Regions from separate parts of the Variovorax sp. V93 genome, predicted to be linked through region 1. Evidence: predicted binding sites of a transcription regulator. Region 1 holds the regulator's gene; the other holds the start of a gene.
The links. The regulator HrcA, encoded in region 1, represses chaperone genes, less so after heat shock. The targets are predictions, from matches to a motif close to TTAGCACTCNNNNNNNNNGAGTGCTAA.
Positions count from the first base shown of each region.

Region 1 (3,407 bases):
CCGGGCATAGCCGGCCGGCGTCATGTAGTTCTTGCTGCCGCTCGGCAGCGCGGGCGCGGTGCTTTCGCCGCCGTCGTCGTCACCGTCGCTCTCGGTTTCCTTGGTGAATGCTTTGCTCAAGGCAGAACCCCTGAATTTAGAAAGGCTCGCAACGCCAGACTCCCATTTTCTTCAACCCATGTCCGAACGCTTGCAGTCGAAGACCACACCTTGCTCGACGGCTCGCACGGCAGGCACCTTGTTCACGAAGGCTACATCGGCACTCATCAGACGCCACTCGGCTGCCTTGAACAATTTGAAAAGACTCGTGACTTCAACGCCTGCTGCCGGGATGGAATTGAAGACATAGACGGGCTCTCCGGACTGACTGTCCTCCATGCTCACCAGATCCGCTCGCAGCTTGCCCATGGTTTCCGTGTCCTTTGTCCTGAAGCGCACGACGTCCATGTTGACGGTGCGAGAGTGCTCGTCGATCGCAATCCTGCGGACCCGGTTGAAAGGCGCTGCGGCCCCACTGCCTGCGGCCGGGACACAGGTAATGGTCCCTGCCGATGCAGAGCCAGCTGCCAGGGACAGCAAGAGGAGCTGGAATACAAGCCGCTTTACCCGAATACCCATGGTCGCTGCGCCGTTTGATGATGGCCGAGCCCGGACTCTAGCGCCAAGCGGCTGGGCCCGCATTCCACAGGCCACAGCCGTCATTGAGGAACACGAAGAACAAGAAGCGCGCTGCAGGCAGGTCTGACCCGACTCTCCAAAAGAAAATGGCCTAGAAGGGATAAACCTTCTAGGCCATTCAAGAGAGTGGTGCGGCTGGCAGGAATTGAACCCACGACCCCTTGGTTCGTAGCCAAGTACTCTATCCAACTGAGCTACAGCCGCACAGCTATCGATTATAGCATCCATTTTTGGCCCTTGGCGGACCAAGCTCAGAAATGAATGCAGGTGGTAGGCCGTGATGGGCTTGAACCATCGACCAACGGATTATGAGTCCGCTGCTCTAACCAGCTGAGCTAACGGCCCACGAGAGGCCACGATTCTATTCGCGGCGCCGCTCACTTGCGGTGGCTCAGCGCATTGCTGACCAGCCGCGAGGTGATGTCGACGATCTGGATCATGCGCTCATAAGGCATGCGGGTCGGGCCGATCACGCCCAGCGTGCCCACCACCTGCCCGTCGACCTCGTAGTTGGCGCTGACGATGGAAAGCTCCTCGATCGGTACCACCTGGCTCTCGCCGCCGATGAAGATGCGCACACCCTCGGCCTTGCTCGACACATCGAGCAGACGCATGAGCTGCGCCTTCTGCTCGAAGAGCTCGAAGGCACGGCGCAGCTGCCCCATGTCGCTCGAAAAATCGGTGACGGAAAGCAGGTTGCGCTCGCCGGATATCACCACGTCGTCTTCCTGCGCCTCGGTGAGCACTTCGGAACTGACCTTGACCGCCGCCTGCATCAGCGCGGCAATCTCGCCACGCAGTTTTTCGACTTCGGACTGCAGGCGGTCGCGCACCTGCTCGATGGTCAGGCCCGCGTAGTGAGCATTGATGTAGTTGGATGCTTCCACCAGCTGCGACTGCGTGTAATCGGCCTCCGGAAAGATCACGCGGTTCTGCACGTCGCCGTCGGGCGAAACGATGATCACCAGCAGCCGCCGGTCCGAAAGCCGCAGGAACTCGATCTGCTTGAAGACCGAAGCCCGCCGCGGCGCCATGACGACGCCGACGAACTGCGACAGGTTGGACAGCAGGTTGGCCGCGTTGGCAATCACCTTCTGCGGCTGGTCTGGCGCAAGGCTTGGTGTGTTCATCTGCTCGCGCTGCGCCGTGAGCATGGTGTCGACGAACAGCCGGTAGCCGCGCGCGGTGGGAATGCGTCCGGCCGAGGTGTGCGGGCTCGCGATCAGCCCCAGCGACTCCAGGTCGGACATGACGTTGCGGATGGTCGCGGGAGACAGGTCAAGGCCCGGGGCGCGCGACAAAGTCCGCGACCCGACCGGTTGGCCTTCGGCGATATAACGCTCGACCAGCGTCTTGAGGAGCAACTTGGCACGGTCGTCCAGCATTGCAAGATTTTAGTGTTGTAATTTGTAGATGACTTCCCGCTTTCGTCACGTCGCGCTGATCGGCAAATACCAGGCTTCAGGCGCCCGGGCGCAGGCCGATGCCCGCGACGGCGTGATGGAAGATATCGGCGCCTTCCTGGAATCGCAAGGGTGCGAGGTGTTCGTCGAAAAATCGGCGGCCGAGGAGGCCGATGCACACGCCAGCGTCGGCGGCCGCTACCAGCCGCTGAGCGTCGAGGAAATCGGCCAGCGCTGCGATCTGGGCCTGGTGGTGGGAGGCGACGGAACCATGCTGGGCATCGGCCGGCAGCTTGCCTGCTACGGGATCCCGCTGATCGGCATCAACCGCGGCCGGCTCGGGTTCATCACCGACATTCCGCTGGACAACTACCAGGCCACGCTGATTCCGATGCTGGCCGGCGAATACGAGGAAGACCACCGCAGCCTCATGCATGCGCAGGTGATGCGCGACGGTGCCTCGGTGTTCGATGCGCTGGCCATGAACGACGTGGTGGTCAACCGCGGCGCCACCTCGGGCATGGTCGAGCTGCGCGTTTCGGTGGGCCGGCATTTCGTGGCCAACCAGCGCGCCGACGGCCTGATCATCGCGTCGCCCACGGGTTCGACGGCCTATGCGCTCTCGGCCGGCGGGCCGCTGCTGCATCCGGCGGTGCCGGGCTGGGTGCTGGTGCCCATTGCGCCGCACACGCTGTCGAACCGCCCGGTGCTGCTGCCCGACGCCGACGAGATCGTGATCGAACTGGTGGCGGGGCGCGACGCCAGCGCCAATTTCGACATGCAGTCCTTGGCATCGCTCGCGATCGGCGATCGCGTGGTGGTGCGCCGATCCGACTTCCGCGTGCGCTTCCTGCACCCACGCGGGTGGAGCTATTTCGACACGCTGCGCAAGAAACTTCACTGGAACGAAGGGGGCTCCTGACATGGCGCTGCGACGCATCGCATTGCGCGACTTCGTGATCGTGCGATCACTCGAACTCGACCTGTCGGCAGGTTTCACGGTATTGACCGGCGAGACCGGCGCGGGCAAGTCGATATTGATCGATGCGCTCCAGCTGGCGCTCGGCAACCGGGCCGACGCGAGCGCGGTGCGCGAAGGCGCCGAACGGCTCGACGTCAGCGCCGAATTCGACGCCGACCCGGCGCTTGCGGCCTGGCTCGATGAGGGCGGATTCGAAACCGGCGACGCCCTGCTGCTGCGCCGCACCGTCGACCTGCAGGGCCGCAGCCGCGGCTGGATCAACGGCAGCCCGGCCACCGCCACCCAGTTGCGCGAGCTCGGCGACCGTTTGCTCGACATCCACGGCCAGCATGCATGGCAAAGCC
Region 1 is NZ_AP028669.1:4,453,573-4,456,979, forward strand. Features, by position in the region: gene greB (transcription elongation factor GreB) at 1-120, opposite strand, end outside; gene ACAM54_RS21110 (hypothetical protein) at 172-618, opposite strand; tRNA gene ACAM54_RS21115 (tRNA-Arg) at 806-882, opposite strand; tRNA gene ACAM54_RS21120 (tRNA-Ile) at 947-1,023, opposite strand; gene hrcA (heat-inducible transcriptional repressor HrcA) at 1,056-2,063, opposite strand; gene ACAM54_RS21130 (NAD kinase) at 2,092-3,003, shown strand; gene recN (DNA repair protein RecN) at 3,005-3,407, shown strand, end outside.

Region 2 (3,407 bases), 2.2 Mb from region 1:
CAACCTGGCCGTGTTCGACATCAAGAAGACGAACGTGCTGACGGCCAGCGACACGCCCGGCTTCTCCGTGGCGGCCGGCGAGGTCAAGAGCAGTGGCTTCGAGGCGGACGTCTATGGCCAGATCGACAGGAACTGGCGGGTGAGCGGAAATTTCGCCTACGTCGACGCCCGGATCTCGAAGGACGCAACGCTGGCGCCCGGCACACGCATCGTGAACATCCCGAAGACGAGCGCCGGCCTGTTCGCCATCCGCGAGGATGCGCTGGCCGACGGCAGCCGCTATGGGGTGGGTGCCGGCATCAACTACGTCGGCAACCGTTCGGGCAACAGCGCCGACACCTACGCGCTGCCGGCCTACACCACCGTCAAGCTGGTGAGCTTCTGGCAGATCAACAAGACCGCCCGCGTGTCGATCGACGTGCACAACCTCTTCAACCGGAACTTCTACACCGCCTCGTGGGGCAACCTGTATGTGATTCCGGGCGCCAAGCGCAGCGTCGTGGCCAGCCTGAAGCTGGACCTCTGAAGCCCGTGCATTCACCCCGTATCCGCATTTTTTCGACTGGACTCCCAATGATGAACAGGCTGCACCGGATCGCCGCCCTGGCCACGCTCGCAGCGGCGGCCGTACTTTCTTCCGCGGGCGCGCAGGCGCACGGCATCTGGTTTGCCCAGCGCTCGGGCGATCTCGCATTGATCTATGGCGAGGGCGCCGACGACCTGGATACGGTCAAGCGGCAGCCGCTGATCACCGCGGTCAGCGCCTATGACGCATACGGGAAGCCCGTGCCGACCGCCCTGGAGGTGAACGGGCGCCTGCTGCTTGTGGACACCAGGGAGAAACCCGCCATCGTCGCGGCAGTGCTCGACAACGGCATCTGGAGCAAGACGCCGGAAGGCAAATGGCTCAAGAAGGGCAAGAACGAAGTTCCCGGCGCGCTCACCAGCGGCCACAACTTCAAATATGCGGTGCATCTGCGCAGCCCGCTGCGCAATGCCTTGCCGCCGCTGCCCGGGCATGCGCTGCAGATCGTCCCGGTCGATGCCGCCCTGCCCGAGAAGCTCGGGCAAGACCTGCGCCTGCGCGTGCTCTACCAGGGCAAGCCCGTGGCGGGCGCCCTGGTGCTGAGTGATTTCGTCAACGATCCCGACGCCAGGCCCATGGAAAGCGGCGCCGACGGCAGTGTGGTCATCAAGGTGCGAAACCAGGGGCTGAACGTCGTCACCGCCCAGTGGGCCGCACCGCCGGAAGATCCCCTCAAGACCGACAAGGTGGAGCACCTGGCATCGCTCTCCTTTGTGCTGTCGCACGCGCCGGAATAGGCGGGCAGCGCCGCAGATGCGCGCCCGCGCCCTTGAAAGTCCCCCGATTGCCCTTATGATTAGCACTCGCTGCTGATGAGTGCTAACAAAGCCTCGCTTCCAGTCGATGGGCTGCCGGTCTTTCCCGCCGGCGCCCGACCACAACCCCGTTTCTTATCCAGGAGATGCAATGAAACTTCGTCCTTTGGCCGATCGCGTGATCGTCAAGCGTATCGACAGCGAAACCAAGACCGCCTCCGGCATCGTCATCCCCGACGCAGCCGCTGAAAAGCCCGATCAGGGTGAAGTCCTGGCCGTGGGCCCGGGCAAGCGCACCGACAAGGGCGACCTGACCGCACTGACCGTCAAGGTCGGCGACCGCGTCCTGTTCGGCAAGTACAGCGGCCAGACCGTCAAGGTCGATGGCGACGAACTGCTGGTCATGAAGGAAGACGACCTGTTCGCAGTCGTCGAGAAGTAATCCATCCATCCCCATTCGGAGTAATAAAACATGGCAGCAAAAGACGTAGTCTTCGGCGGTGAAGCCCGCGCACGCATGGTCGAGGGTGTCAACATCCTGGCCAACGCAGTCAAGGTGACCCTGGGCCCCAAGGGCCGCAACGTGGTGCTCGAGCGCTCGTTCGGCGCCCCCACCGTCACCAAGGACGGTGTGTCGGTCGCCAAGGAAATCGAACTCAAGGACAAGCTCCAGAACATGGGCGCCCAGCTCGTGAAGGAAGTGGCTTCCAAGACGTCGGACAACGCCGGTGACGGCACCACCACCGCGACCGTGCTGGCCCAGGCCATCGTTCGCGAAGGTTTCAAGCTGGTGGCTGCCGGCATGAACCCGATGGACCTGAAGCGCGGCATCGACAAGGCTGTCACGGCCCTGGTCGCCGAGCTGAAGAAGGCTTCGAAGCCCACCACCACGTCGAAGGAAATCGCTCAAGTCGGCTCGATCTCGGCCAACAGCGACGAAACCATCGGCAAGCTCATCGCTGACGCGATGGACAAGGTCGGCAAGGAAGGCGTGATCACCGTGGAAGACGGCAAGTCGCTGGACAGCGAGCTCGACGTCGTCGAAGGCATGCAGTTCGACCGCGGCTACCTGTCTCCCTACTTCATCAACAACCCCGAGAAGCAATCGGCGCTGTTGGACAACCCCTTCGTGCTGCTGTTCGACAAGAAGATCAGCAACATCCGCGACCTGCTCCCCACGCTGGAACAAGTCGCCAAGGCTGGCCGTCCGCTCCTGATCATTGCCGAAGAAGTCGAGGGCGAAGCCCTGGCTACCTTGGTCGTGAACACGATCCGCGGCATCCTGAAGGTCGTGGCCGTCAAGGCACCTGGCTTCGGCGACCGCCGCAAGGCCATGCTGGAAGACATCGCCATCCTGACGGGCGGCAAGGTCATCGCTGAAGAAGTGGGCCTGACGCTCGAGAAGGTGACGCTGGCCGACCTGGGCCAGGCCAAGCGCATCGAAGTGGGCAAGGAAAACACCATCATCATCGACGGTTCGGGTGCTGCAGCCGACATCGAAGCCCGCGTGAAGCAAGTGCGCGTGCAGATCGAGGAAGCCACCAGCGACTACGACCGTGAAAAGCTGCAAGAGCGCGTGGCCAAGCTGGCCGGCGGCGTTGCAGTGATCAAGGTTGGCGCTGCCACCGAAGTCGAAATGAAGGAAAAGAAGGCTCGCGTCGAAGACGCCCTGCACGCCACCCGCGCTGCAGTGGAAGAAGGCGTCGTGGCTGGCGGCGGCGTGGCTCTGCTGCGTGCCAAGCAAGCCGTGGGCGACTCGATCAAGGGCGACAACGCTGACCAGGACGCCGGCATCAAGCTGGTGCTCAAGGCCATCGAAGCACCCCTGCGCGAAATCGTGAACAACGCCGGCGGCGAAGCCTCGGTGGTGGTGAACGCGGTGTTGGCCGGCAAGGGCAACTACGGCTTCAACGCTGCGAACGACACGTACGGCGACATGCTCGAGCTGGGCATCCTGGACCCGACGAAGGTCACCCGCACCGCACTGCAGAACGCCGCCTCGGTGTCCTCGCTGCTGCTGACGACCGAAGCCATGGTCGCCGACGCACCGAAGGAAGAAGCCGGTG
Region 2 is NZ_AP028669.1:1,186,239-1,189,645, reverse strand. Features, by position in the region: gene ACAM54_RS05355 (TonB-dependent siderophore receptor) at 1-526, shown strand, start outside; gene ACAM54_RS05350 (DUF4198 domain-containing protein) at 574-1,323, shown strand; gene ACAM54_RS05345 (co-chaperone GroES) at 1,493-1,783, shown strand; gene groL (chaperonin GroEL) at 1,814-3,407, shown strand, end outside.
Region 2: the regulator HrcA is predicted to act here: its motif matches at 1,383-1,409, upstream of ACAM54_RS05345 (co-chaperone GroES).